DNA from 4 places in the Paenibacillus sp. 7541 genome. Region 2 is predicted to be linked to each of the others. Evidence: predicted binding sites of a transcription regulator. Region 2 holds the regulator's gene; each other region holds the start of a gene.
What was found. The regulator LexA, encoded in region 2, represses DNA repair genes until DNA is damaged. The targets are predictions, from matches to a motif close to CGAACATATGTTCG.
Positions count from the first base shown of each region.

Region 1 (3,511 bases), on a different contig from region 2:
TTAGGGTTGCCGGTTTTCCTATGGCTGCAGGTTGGCATTTGGCTTTGCATATTGGCCCAGACTAAGGGAATTGAGGGAAGGATAACCGGTTTTCATCCGGGCATCTTTGGGGTGAATAACATGCATATAGGTGATTGCACAGGAGGATGGTCGTTATGAAAGCGGAAATTATTGCGGTGGGAACAGAGCTCCTGCTGGGGCAAATTGTGAATACGAATGCGCAGTATCTCTCCCGAGAGCTGGCCGCTCTGGGGATTGACGTATATTATCAGACGGTGGTTGGGGATAACCTGGAGCGTATTCAGGATGCGCTGCGCCTGTCGAGCAGCCGGGCGGATATCGTTCTGCTGTCCGGGGGGCTTGGCCCGACCCAGGATGATCTGACGAAGGATGCGCTGGCGGCATTCCTCGGACGCACACTGCACATCGACCGGATGGCGATGGACGCCATCGAGCGCTTCTTCAGGGAGCGGGGCACTCCGATGACGGAAAACAACCGGCGGCAGGCGCTCGCTATTGAAGGAGGCACACCGCTGCCCAACGAGACCGGACTTGCCGTTGGCAACGCCGTAAGCTCTGACGATGTGCATTATATAGTGCTCCCGGGCCCGCCGAAAGAGCTGATGCCGATGTTCGAACAGCAGGCGAAGCCGTGGCTGATGCAGCATGTGCTTACCCATGAGCAGCCGATCTACTCGAAAATGCTGAAGTTCGCCGGCATCGGCGAGTCTTCCCTGGACGAGCGTCTTCAGGATCTGATCACGGCCCAGACGGACCCGACCATCGCATTATACGCCAAGGAAGGCGAGGTCACGGTACGGACCTCAACCAAAGCGCCAAGCGAATCAGAGGCGATGGACAAGCTTGACGGGCTGGAAGCGAAGATTCGGGAGCGCGCCTCGGCGTTTATGTATGCGAGCGAAGATGTGCCGATCGAGAAGGTGATCGTGGATCTGATGGCGGATCGGGGCTGGACGCTGAGCGCGGCGGAGAGCTGTACGGGCGGGCTGGTGATGGAAAGCCTCACCTCCGTACCCGGCAGTGCAACGATGTTTCGCGGCGGGGTCGTATGTTATACGAACGAGATGAAAGAGAAGCTCGTCCATGTCCCGCACGGGCTGCTGGAAGGCGAGGGAGCGCCCGGAGCGGTCAGCCGGGAGGTGGCCGAGGTGCTGGCCGAGCATGTGCGCATGATTACGGACAGCGATTTCGGCTTGTCGGTTACCGGAGTGGCCGGTCCCGGTTATGCCGAGCGCAAGCCGGTGGGCCTCGTCTACATCGGGCTGGCCGAGCGTGGCAAAGAGACAGAGGTGCATGAGCTTCATCTGCAGGGCAACCGGGAGACGATTCGAATCCGGGCGACCAAAGCGCTGCTCTACCGGCTGTGGCGGCGACTGATGGCTGCTCGCGGCGAGAGCTGATCCGGCTGCCGCTTTTGCAGATATCCTCAAGCGTTGGATGTAAATGTATGGATCAGGGCCTGGCGCGGCGGCTTGCGGATTCGCAATCCTCGCGCTTCGCGCTGGCAAGGCTGCTTGAATTCCCAAGCGGAACCAAGTATAGTAGAAGTACGGAAGAACCGTGGCATATCAAACGATGTTGCCGCGGTTTTTTGTCATTGCGGACGAGAGCGGCAGCAGCGCATCAGGAGGCGATCGCGCGAAAAAAAGACGAATGTATGTTCGAAAAAAGCTTGGCAAACGTGTCAAAACAAGGTATGATAATAATATCAAGAGTGAAGGGTTGTGGAAGAATTGTCAGATCGTCGTGCTGCGCTGGAGATGGCGCTTCGTCAGATAGAGAAACAGTTCGGAAAAGGTTCGATCATGAAGCTGGGTGAATCCACCCACATGCAAGTGGAGATTGTGCCAAGCGGCTCGCTGGCATTGGATATAGCATTAGGAACCGGCGGTTTGCCTAGAGGCCGGATTATTGAAGTATATGGACCGGAATCTTCCGGTAAAACGACGGTAGCGCTGCATGCGATTGCCGAGGTACAGAAGACCGGTGGACAAGCTGCGTTTATTGACGCCGAGCATGCCCTTGATCCGTCGTATGCCAGCAAGCTGGGCGTCAACATTGACGAGCTCTTGCTGTCCCAGCCTGACACAGGGGAGCAGGCGCTCGAAATCGCTGAGGCGCTCGTGCGCAGCGGCGCGGTGGATATCATCGTGATCGACTCGGTTGCCGCTCTCGTGCCGAAGGCGGAAATTGAAGGGGACATGGGGGATTCTCATGTCGGCTTGCAGGCGCGTCTGATGTCGCAAGCGTTGCGTAAATTGTCCGGTGCGATTAACAAATCGAAAACGATCGCGATCTTCATCAACCAGCTTCGCGAGAAGGTCGGCGTGATGTTCGGCAACCCGGAAACGACTCCTGGCGGCCGTGCGTTGAAGTTCTATTCCACCGTTCGTCTCGACGTGCGCCGTGTGGAAAGCATTAAGATGGGCAACGACGTTGTGGGTAACCGCACGCGCATCAAGGTTGTGAAGAATAAGGTAGCTCCGCCTTTCAAGCAGGCTGAGCTGGACATTATGTACGGTGAAGGAATTTCCAGAGAAGGCAGCCTTATCGATATCGGCACAGAGTTGGATATCGTGGATAAGAGCGGTGCCTGGTACTCCTATGCAGGCGATCGTCTGGGACAAGGCCGCGAAAATGCGAAGCAGTTCCTGAAAGAGAACCCGCAAATTGCCGAAGTGATTGAGCAGAAGATTCGGGAAGCAAGCAATCTGACAACCATTGTTCCAGAGGTTTCCGAGAGCGAGAAGAAGCAAGAGGAGCAAGAGGAGCAAGCGTTATTTGAAGTGGACAATGCCTAAAGTCTAACGTCTTCACCACATAAGCGGGACCGCCCAGTGTGCACGCACCGGGCGGTCTTCTTTATTCAGGACGAGGAAGGAGAGCTTGATGAAGAACGACAGCTATAGAGAGCAGGAGCAGACGGAGGCCGAGGCTGAGGGACTGGCCGCTTTTCCGGAAGATGAAGATCTGGTTATCACTGCGGTCGAGCTGATGAAGAAGCAGCGCTATCGCTACCTCATCTCATTTGGCCCCTATACGTTATCCGTTCATGAGGATGTCATGATTAAATACCGGATGATCAAGGGGGCTGTCTTCCGGAAGGATGCGCTGGAGGAAATTGTGGCCGCGGATGAAAGGCATCGCGCCTATGTAGAGGCGCTGCGGTATCTGGAGCGGAAGCCGAGAACGTCGAAGGAAATTGCGCAGCGGCTGCAGCAGAAAGGCTGGGAGCAGGGAAGCATCGACCACACGCTGGAGCGATTGGAGCGGGAAAAGCTGGTCGATGATGGCCTATACGCCAGGATGTGGGCTCAGCAGCGCATGACCAGCCACAAGAAAGGCCGGCTGTGGGTGAAGCAGGAGCTGAGACAGAAAGGGATTGAGTCCGGCATGATTGCGGAGGCGCTCGGCGAGGTCAGCCCGGAGGAAGAGCTGGAGAGCGCGCTGGTCATAGGCCGCAAGAAGTGGCAGCAGACGAAGGGGGAGT
Region 1 is NZ_NQLZ01000011.1:317,752-321,262, forward strand. Features, by position in the region: gene CHH75_RS07515 (competence/damage-inducible protein A) at 156-1,421, shown strand; gene recA (recombinase RecA) at 1,755-2,822, shown strand; gene CHH75_RS07525 (regulatory protein RecX) at 2,911-3,511, shown strand, end outside.
Region 1: the regulator LexA is predicted to act here: its motif matches at 1,672-1,685, upstream of recA (recombinase RecA).

Region 2 (3,511 bases):
GGATTCGATGCTTATGGGTAGTAAAATTGTCATTTTTATAAGGGAGAGGATACAGTGAGCTACACTAAAGAGGACATTTTGCGCATTGCCAAAGAGGAAAATGTTCGGTTTATCCGTTTGCAATTTACCGATTTGCTGGGAACGATCAAGAACGTTGAGATTCCGATTAGCCAGCTGCCTAAAGCGCTTGACAATAAAATGATGTTTGACGGTTCGTCCATCGAAGGCTACGTGCGGATCGAGGAATCGGATATGTACCTGTATCCGGACCTGGATACATGGATGATCTTCCCTTGGGTGTCGGAAGTTCGTGTAGCGCGTCTGATCTGTGACGTGTACATGCCGGACGGAACGCCGTTTGCAGGCGATCCTCGCGGAATTCTGAAGAGATGCCTGAAGGAAGCGGAGGAGATGGGTTTCACTTCGATGAACGTGGGACCGGAACCGGAATTCTTCCTGTTCAAGACCGACGAGAAGGGTAATCCGACCACCGAGTTGAATGACCAAGGCGGATACTTCGACCTGGCTCCTACGGACCTTGGCGAGAACTGCCGTCGCGATATCGTGCTGACACTGGAAGAGATGGGCTTTGAGATCGAGGCGTCCCACCATGAGGTAGCTCCTGGCCAACACGAAATTGACTTTAAATATGCGGATGCCATCAAAGCGGCAGACCAGATTCAAACATTCAAACTCGTTGTTAAGACGATTGCTCGCAAGCATGGTCTGATTGCAACGTTCATGCCTAAACCGCTGTTCGGAATGAACGGATCGGGCATGCACTGCAACTTGTCTCTATTTAAAGGCGACCAGAACGCCTTTGTCGATGAGAATGATCCGCTCGGCCTGAGTGCAACAGCGCGTTATTACATGGCGGGAATTCTGAAGCATGCGCGTGCTTTTGCAGCGATCACGAACCCGACGGTCAACTCTTACAAGCGTCTGGTTCCTGGATATGAAGCGCCTTGCTACGTTGCCTGGTCCGCGAGTAACCGCAGTCCGATGATCCGGATTCCGGCATCCCGTGGCCTGAGCACTCGGATTGAGGTGCGCAACCCAGATCCGGCTGCGAACCCTTACCTGGCTTTGGCTGTTATGCTGAGAGCTGGACTGGACGGCATTAAGCGCGAGCTGTCGCTTCCGGCTCCGATCGACCGGAACATCTATGTGATGACCGAAGAAGAGCGCATTGAAGAAGGCATCCCTAGCTTGCCTGCAAGCCTGAAGGAAGCGCTGAGCGAGCTGATCCGCAGCGAAGTGATTTCTGAAGCGCTGGGCGATCACGCACTGGCTTACTTCTATGAGCTGAAAGAGATTGAATGGGATATGTACCGTACCCAAGTACATCAATGGGAACGCGATCAGTACATTACGATGTATTAATTTCAACATGTGCCCAAACCCCTTGCGCCGGTGGTGCAAGGGGTTTTTGTATGGCTACACGGATTAGCAAATGGTTGGCGAGCCGGACAGTACCCGATGGGTCGTCGCTGAAACGGGGCAAGGGCCGGCCAATTCCTAACCAAACAAGCATGCTAGAGGAAGGGACGATAAGTTATGAAGGAAGAAACGTGGGAAATGGACGCCGGGGCTTGACTATGGACAATTTTATTTAGCAGTACAAAAAAACGAGGCTGTTCCCCGCAGGTTAGCGGGAAGCAGCCTCGATTTCATGTTCAGTGGCTTTCGATTAAATTAGTGTACGTCTCTGAACAGTCCAATGACCTTGCCAAGAATGGTAACATGATTCAAGCGCAGCGGCTCATAGGTTGGATTCTCCGGTTGGAGGCGAATGTGATCCTTTTCTTTGTAGAAGGTCTTAACAGTCGCTTCATCGTCCTCGGTCATCGCTACGACGATGTCTCCGTTATCAGCGGTCTGTTGCTGCCGGACGATGACATAGTCACCATTATAGATACCTGCATCAATCATACTGTCCCCGACAACCGACAGCATGAACACTTTATCATCACCTACATAATGCTGAGGGAGAGGGAAGTAGTCTTCAATGTTCTCGGTAGCCGTGATCGGCACACCTGCGGTTACTTTCCCGACAACAGGAACTCTGGCGATCGTATGGGTGAACATATGGCTGGTCTCGGATTCCTCTTGCCCCAGCAGCTCGATTGCTCTTGGTTTCGTCGGGTCACGGCGGATTAAGCCCTTCTTCTCCAGGCGGTCCAGATGCCCGTGAACGGTAGAACTGGAAGCCAGTCCGACAGCTTCCCCGATTTCCCGGACGGATGGAGGGTAACCTTTGCTGCGAACCTCATTGCGGATAAACTCTAGTATCGCCAGTTGGCGGCTGGATATTTTCGACATGCCGTATCAACCCCACTTAGTAACGTTTGGTAAAATTATAACATAGAACCTCCGTTCGTACAAACATAAGTTCTAAAAAAATAATAGAACAAATGTTCCTTGAACCTATTGAATCAAACAGGTGTTCGTGTTATATTAAGAGCATAAGAGAACACCTGTTTGGGGAGATGATGTTTTCATGTTGAGATACAGTACATACCGGAGCATTTATGATACGGTTCCTGCACAGCAGGAGAGCGTAGCAGAGAGATGGATGAAGCGCGCAAGACAGCATATGTCGACGATTCCGGCGATCAAGATCGTTTTGCTTCTTCTTATTATTGTATCGGGATGGACAGGCGCTTATACGGTGTTTGCGGGCGGCGCGGACAAGCCGGTTCAAGCGGTCGAGTTTATTGTCCAACCTGGAGACTCACTGTGGAGCATCGCTTCTAGTCAGAAACCGAAGAATACAGATACACGAGTGTATCTTGAACATATACGGCGTTACAATGGGCTGAAGGGAACGGAGATTCAAGCAGGGGAAGTGTTGAAGCTGCCTGTATGGTAAGGCTCGTGACCTGTTTTATTTGGTTGCTCCTTGTCGATTAGAGAGATGATATCCTTGTTGTGATCGAGACGGGGCGATTCATCAGTACACGCTGATCGCTCAATTAAAGCGTCATTCCTTTTATGATGCTTTAATTTATGATTATATGCTGATACAGAGCGGTTTCTATATTGTACCGGACATCACGTCTTTTCCTCCATGATGTTGTTCCAGAGCTTGTTCGGGCTGCGCGCCTTGACAAGCTCTATTCGTCATGTTTAAGTTATAATGATATTGGGAATGGAGGAGAAGTTATGGATATCGATACATTGGTTGAACGCATTAATGTTTTAGCCCGTAAACAAAAAAACGAGGGCTTGACCGAAGAAGAGCTGAAGGAAAGAGCAGAGCTTCGGGAAATTTATCTTAACAATATTCGCAAAAACTTCAGGCAACAGCTGGAGTCCATCGAGTGGGTAGATGACAACGACCAAAAAGGTGGCCCTAGATTGAAGCATTAAATGTTATATACAGCCTGATTCATCCCGGTCCCGATATTCATAGCGGTGGCGTCTTGAGATGGTTAGGTTCTTTATTATATGGAAGATGCCTGTTCAGGAGGCAGTCACAATCCTGAAGAATGATCATCGCTTAACATTG
Region 2 is NZ_NQLZ01000022.1:145,979-149,489, reverse strand. Features, by position in the region: gene glnA (type I glutamate--ammonia ligase) at 55-1,383, shown strand; gene lexA (transcriptional repressor LexA) at 1,696-2,322, opposite strand; gene CHH75_RS14250 (LysM peptidoglycan-binding domain-containing protein) at 2,501-2,872, shown strand; gene CHH75_RS14245 (DUF896 domain-containing protein) at 3,166-3,372, shown strand.

Region 3 (3,511 bases), on a different contig from region 2:
TGTTTAACGAAGAGGGCCATTATATCGGCCGAGCTTCACTCGGCCTGAACGAGCAGACCAAGGCGCGACTGCTTAACTATGCCGGACAGCATCGCGCCGAGCTTCATCCCCCCGTCCTTCATGCCGACTTGAAGAAAGAGCAGCTGATGTGGCTAAGCCGGCCCATCCAGGTATCCGTTACCTTTCTGGAATGGAGCCAGGACGGCCTGATGCGCCACCCGAAGCTGCTCGCCATAGAAGGGGTGTAGCGGATGCCGCGTCAAGTCAAAGGAACCCTCGTCATTGAGGGCCAGGAAATTCAAATCTCGAACCCGGACAAACCGCTGTGGCCGGAGGTGGGCATCACCAAGGCGATGTACCTGCAGAAGCTGGCGGCACTGTCCCCCTTCCTGCTCCGCTACTGCCGCAACCGGCTGCTGACCACGATCCGCTATCCTCATGGGGCGGGGGACGAATCGTTCTATCAGAAGAACGCCCCGGAGCCAACTCCGGACTTCGTGCAGACTGCCGTCCATGAGAATATCCGGTATGTGCTGCTCAACGGCCTGCCGGAGCTGCTGTGGCTCGGCAATCTGGCTGCGCTTGAATTTCACCCATCGCTCCATTATGCAGGCAGCCCGCTGCCCTGCGAATGGATGATCGATCTGGATCCGTCACTGCCGGAAGAGCCGCGCATCATGGAGGCCGCCTCCATTGTCGGCGACACGCTGCGCTCGCTCGGCATCGAGTCGGTGCCGAAGACGTCGGGCGCGACCGGCGTCCAGATTATTGTGACGATTCCCGAAGGCGTGACATTTGACGAGCTGCGCTCGGTGGGGCTGTTCGTCGGTCAATACGTGACCGAGAAGCATCCGAAGCTGTTCACCATTGAGCGGCTGAAGAAACATCGCGGAGACAAGATCTATTTCGACTACCTCCAGCATTACAGCGGCAGAACGCTCGCAGCTCCCTATACGCCGCGGGCCCGTCCGCTTGCCACCGTCTCCACGCCGCTGACCTGGGAAGAGGTGAAGTCCAATGTGTCTCCAACCGACTTCCATCTGCTCAATATCGAAGAGCGTCTGAAAGAAAAGGGCGATCTTCTGCAAATGCTGCCTCCGCAGCCGGTACAGGATATCATTCGTCATCTGAAGACCGGAACGGGCCGGGGCTCAAAACGGAAAGGATAGCTGCTCGACCTCCGGTGTAAGCTCCCTCACCGTCACTTCTGCGGAAGGACGAGGGAGCTTTCTCGTGCTTGCAGCCTTCACCCGAGGCTGAGCCGGTGCCGATCCGTCGTTCATGCCGCACTGCGCAAGCAGCTTCGCAGCCATCTGCTTGAATGAACGGACGTATCCTTCCTCTGCATAAGGACCTCGGTACAGCTCATAATACGAAGCGAGCTTGTCCGGAAATTGCTCCTTCAGCGTCTGCATGTACCAGCGCTTCACATCCTTGGACAGCCGGAGCAGAGAGATCATGGCAAACGCCGCTCCACGCTCCTTCGCTGCCATAAGCAGCTGGCGCAAACCTTCTTCCTCGTCGGTAATGAACGGAAGCACCGGCGCAGCAAATATCCCGGTCTGAATACCGGCCTCCGATAGCCCGAGCAGCGCTTCAAGCCTCTGGTGCGGATGCGGGGAGGCAGGCTCCAGCTTGCGGATGATGCCGGGATCCAGCGTATTGATGCTGATGTTCACCGATACATCCTTCATCTGCGTCAGAATGTCCAGGTCTCTGAGCACGAGGGGCGACCGCGTTGTAATGCTGGTGCTGATCCGGTATTTGGCCAGCACCTTCAGGCACGCCCTCGTAATTTCGGCCTTACCCTCAATCGGCTGGTAAGGATCGGTCGCAGTCCCGATGGTCACCTGACCGATCTGTCTGCCCAGCGCATCGATGTCGTGGCCGAGCTTGCGCGCCATGCCAGACAGCTGCTTCTCCAGCGCCTCGGCTGCATTGCTCTTCATCATAATGCGAAATTGGAATTCATCCTCCGCTCCAAGCCCCATGAAGGACTGAAAGGCCCTTGCATAGCAGAAGCTGCAGCCGTGAGCGCAGCCCCGGTACGGATTAATCGACCAGTCAAAAGGCATTCGCTCCTCCTGAACCCGATTTAACGTCTGCTTCGTAGTTACGGTCTCATAAGTTGTCGTTGGCATGGCAACCCGCCTCCCCTTCTAATGCCAGTGCTGCAATCTATATTCCCCATCATAAACCAAACATATGTTCTGTTTCAAATGGAATTTTCAGCAAGCTTCCAGAAGGCCAAAAAAAAGACCGCCCGCAAGAACGCACCCGCATTCTCTTGGACAGCCTGTATCTATGACTACTATATCTATGACTACTATGTTCCGCTGATCCTCTATATCGTTCCGGTCCAGCCTGAGCGATGCGAAGTCCGGCCCGGCTCTTCCGGCCTAATGAATATCCTTCTTCTTGAAGCGCCCGCCCTTCACATCATGAATGTTCCCGACGGCCAGGAAAGCCTGGGAATCCCAATCCTCCACAATCGATTTCAGCTTCGCTTCCTCCAGCCGGGTAATGACTACGAAGATGACCTTTTTGCTGTCGCCGGTATAAGCGCCCTCTCCTTCAAGGTAAGTGACGCCGCGGCCCAGACGCTGGGTCAAGGCTTCGCCGATCTCCCTGTACTTGTCGCTGATGATCCAGACCGATTTGGACTGGTCGATGCCTTCAATCGTAATATCAATCAGCTTGAAAGCGAGGTAATAAGCGATCAGCGAGTACATCGCATGGTCCCAGCCGAAAACAAAGCCCGCGCTGCCCAGGATGAACACGTTGATGAACATCACAATTTCCCCGACCGAGAACGGCGTTCGCTTGTTGATCAGAATCGCCACGATTTCCGTACCATCCAGCGATCCGCCCGAGCGAATGACAAGCCCGACGCCCACGCCGAGAAATATGCCGCCGAAGACGGCCGCCAGCAGCGGATCAATCGTAAGCGGCTTGACCGGATGCAGAACGTACGTTGCGGTGGACATCACCAGCACGGCATACAGTGTGGACAAGGCAAATGTCTTGCCAATCTGTTTATACCCTATAAACAGAAATGGCAGATTGAACAAGGCGAGGAATATCCCGAGCGGAACGCCGGTAAAATGGGCAACCATAATCGATACCCCGGTGATCCCCCCATCAATAATTTTGTTGGGGACTAAGAAAATCTCCAGCCCTACAGCCATAAACAACGCACCGAAAGTCAAAAACACCAGACGGCGGAGAAGCCTTTTCGGGACCGCGCCCGCCTTCAGATTCTCCGGCTTCTGCTGCTCCTCTTCCTCATGCGCAAGAACCTTTACATGACTTGACATAAATTTCCCCCGTTCATTCTGAGGATCTGTGTTTCATATATTTATGAGCTGCAGCTATATATATATTTTAACATAAAATGATGAAACGCCATATACCGCAAGCGTGCACCTGCGCTGTGTCTGCCACCAACCGGAACTTATGATCACATAGATATCAGGCTGCTACAGCAGCGGAGACAGCATTCTGCACAGAA
Region 3 is NZ_NQLZ01000016.1:14,409-17,919, forward strand. Features, by position in the region: gene CHH75_RS10605 (ATP-dependent DNA ligase) at 1-248, shown strand, start outside; gene ligD (non-homologous end-joining DNA ligase) at 252-1,169, shown strand; gene CHH75_RS10615 (SPL family radical SAM protein) at 1,152-2,141, opposite strand; gene CHH75_RS10620 (YitT family protein) at 2,400-3,317, opposite strand; gene cls (cardiolipin synthase) at 3,480-3,511, opposite strand, start outside.
Region 3: the regulator LexA is predicted to act here: its motif matches at 2,199-2,212, upstream of CHH75_RS10615 (SPL family radical SAM protein).

Region 4 (3,511 bases), on a different contig from region 2:
CTCCCGGAAAGCCTTACTACCGCATTACAGTCAAACGCGAGGACGGGGTGAATGGCGAAGGCGCCGGCGTCGTATCCACCTGGCTTCACCGCCAGGCTGAGGAAGGAACGGTCGTTGAAGTCAGCGCGCCAGCCGGCTCCTTCACTTTAAATTCCGATTCGGAGTTGCCCCTGGTTCTCATTAGCGGCGGGGTTGGATTGACCCCGTTGGTGAGCATGCTGGAAACGGCGCTCACCAAGCAGCCCTCCCGTCCAGTCGTATATATTCATGCCGCCAAATGTGGAAGCCAGCATGCGATGCGCGATCATATTGAGCAACTGACTGTCCAGCATCCGCAGCTCCGCTCTTACGTGATCTATGAATCTCCAGAGCAGGAAGACCAGTGCCATAAGACAGGCTACATTGACCTTGAGTTGTTGCAGGAAACAACCGATCCGGGCTCCGACTTCTACTTCTGCGGACCGGTGCCGTTCATGCGCGCCGTATACAGCCACCTGAAAGCGATGGGCGTGCCTGCGGATCGGGCGCATTACGAATTTTTTGGACCTGCCGGAACGATCGAGCAATAATCTGTTTTCCTTCAGAGGCTCCGCTCAGCGTACATAGCATCTGCGCGCTGGGATGGCAGCCTCTTTATGATTCAGCATAAGCCTGCCTAGCCCCGTTCGTTAAATTCCGGTGAACGCAGCAGCCGATTAACCGTTTCCCGCCGTACGCCGATCAGCTGTCCGATTTCCTCCTGGGTCAAATATTCGGTCAGATGCCTGCCGTCGGAGTGCTCGTCTAGCCAGCGCATTAGCAGTGTCAGCCGCTCCTGCGGCGTGCCCACGGTCAAGTGGTCCAGCCGGGTCTGCATAAAGCGCAGCTTCTCCTGAAGCAGACGCGCCACCTCCAGCGGTTTCTCCGGATCTTCCCGGAGCTCTCGGTACCAGGTCTCCGCCGGGATCACTTCCACTTCGCTCTGCATCAGCGCCGTAGCGGTTCCATGCGTTTCCTTCGGACTGATGAGCGAATGATGAGGAACCGTTTCACCCGGATATAAAATGTTGAAAAGAACCATATTGCCATTCTCGTGCAGACGCGTGACCTTGAACAGACCGCTTTCGATACGATATAAATACTTCCCGCTATCCCCTTGCCGAAACAAAATTTCTCCCTTGTTCAGTCTCATTCCCGATCACACTCCTTTGTCGCGTAGGTTTATGCTAAAGACAACGAAATTCTCCATAACGATATGGAGCCATGAATCACACAATGCGATTACCGTAACTATAACAGATGAATGCGCTCAACATCCCTGGAAGAACCAGAATTTGTGGATTGTTTTTCAATGGATGAAGTTCTAAGATGAAAGAAAAGGAACGTATGTTCCTGTATATGTATAAGGTATCACGCTGCATCTACATCACTTGAATCAAGGATGTGCCGCTATGACAAGACTATCCAAGACGCCTCCCCCTCCATCGGAGGAAGACGCCGCCCTGGTTCGAGACTATGTCACTTACTCGGTGCTGCTCGCTTGTGCGAACCGGGATCTCCGGACGCTGCGCACCCTCGATCTGAAGCTGTCCAGCCTGTATATCCACAGCTTGGATGAAGTGAAGAAGGACATAACGGAACACAGACGCCGCATCCAGCTGCAGCTTCGCCGGCACGGCATTCGGCTGTATCGTGAAGAGCGGTGTGCCTATGGCATAGAAGCCCATTACTTGTGCCGAGGCTTCACGTGCAGCCTTGTCGCGGAATGGGCCGAGATGAAGCCGATCTGGATTCATCTTATGATGAATCACATCATGAACCAAGTGTCTCCCGGAACACAAACAGACTGCTGACAGCGGGGACATCCGCTATCAGCAGTCATTATGCAGCATGGCGCTCCATCGCTATTCGACCACGCTGCCCTCCGGGGCCAAGGCCGTGGTTCCTCGCTCCACCAGCTTGACCGGAACGAGCACGCGGCCTGGCGTCTGTCTTCCCTTCTCCAGCCACTCGACAATGATTTCGGCAGCCTGACGCCCGATTTCATAGAAATTTTGCTCAATCGTCGTGAGCGGGATAAGCACATGCTCGGTTACCGGATTATTGTCAAAGCCGATAATCGAGAACTCTTCCGGAATCCGGATGCCTCTGTCCAGGCATAAATTGAGCAGCGATGCGGCAATGAGATCATTTTCGGTATGGACCGCCGTCACGCCATCCGCGCTGTACGAGTCCAGCAGCTCCTTATAGAACCGCTCCCCTCCGACCTGCTCCCGATATCCCTTCATATTGAGCCGGATATAGCGGCTGTCAATCGGAAGGCCGTGGTCTTTCAGCGCCTGGCAGTAACCGAAATACCGGTCTCTGACGGAGGAGGTCGATTCAATCGTCACCGCGGTCAGGAAAGCGATCTTGCGGTGGCCAAGCTCTATCAGCCGCGAAACCGCCTGGTAAGAGCCGTTAAAATTGTCGGATACGACAGCCCCGAGCGGCAAGCTTTCAAAATATTTATCTATCGTGATGATCGGATACTCGTCCAGACAGAGCCGGTGCAATATATCGTAATTCGTCTGGTCATTCCGAGGATATAAAATGATGGCCGCGATGCCCTTTCGGGTCAGCATCTCCAGCAGATCGCGCTCCTTCTGCGAATCGTAATCACTTTGATGGATGCTCAAATAGTAGCCGTTAGCGTTCAGCCAGTCCGAGGCCCCGCGAATATACCCCATCGTCCCCCGGTCATCCTCTGACGGCAGGATCAGCGATATCATCTTCCCGGTTCCCTCAGCTCTGTTCTCCTGTCCCCGGTTTCTGGGCTTGACGAAGCTGCCGCTTCCCTTGATCCGGTAAATGTATCCGTCCCGCTCCAGTTCATCGAGCGCTCTGCGCGTCGTGATGCGGCTGACTCCGAATCTAGAGCTCAGCTCTGCCTCGGTCGGCAGCTGGGATTCAGGACGATACAGGCCCGATGAAATTTCCGACTTCAACTGATCCATGATCACGCTGTACAGCGGTTTATTGTCTTTAGTCAACTTCGTTCTCATCCCATCTACGGTTCTCTTTTTCAGTATCTCTCCCGGTATTAACACTTGCAAAATTCGGACGACGCTGCATCCTTGTTATAGTAAATTATAGCGTTTTCCGCATTGCCGTGTAAACTGAGGGGCAGCTTGCCTCCCTGCAATCATGGCTCACTTTACATTTATATACCGCTCATACTGCGCTCTCTTGATGTCCAAATATTTGCTTGCTCCCATCCTCTCCAAGGTGGAGACATAGGTGTCCCAATCCGTATCCAGGCTCGCTTTGCCGGTCACGAACTTCACGCGCATCTCTTCAATATACTTGTTGATGTCGGTGAGAATCGCGCTCGTTGTTCCCGCTTCCTCGTCGGTTGGCACAAAATCCGGCCACAGCTCCTTCGGCGCCAGCTCGTCCAGCTCGGCAGGATCGGCCTTAATCTCATTTTCCACCGTCGTGCCTCTTGCAGCCATCCGCAAGTCGTCGTCCGGCTCGACATACGGATAATAAG
Region 4 is NZ_NQLZ01000015.1:36,114-39,624, reverse strand. Features, by position in the region: gene hmpA (NO-inducible flavohemoprotein) at 1-569, shown strand, start outside; gene CHH75_RS09290 (Crp/Fnr family transcriptional regulator) at 656-1,171, opposite strand; gene CHH75_RS09285 (YhjD family protein) at 1,431-1,832, shown strand; gene CHH75_RS09280 (GntR family transcriptional regulator) at 1,884-3,023, opposite strand; gene CHH75_RS09275 (type 2 periplasmic-binding domain-containing protein) at 3,171-3,511, opposite strand, start outside.
Region 4: the regulator LexA is predicted to act here: its motif matches at 1,359-1,372, upstream of CHH75_RS09285 (YhjD family protein).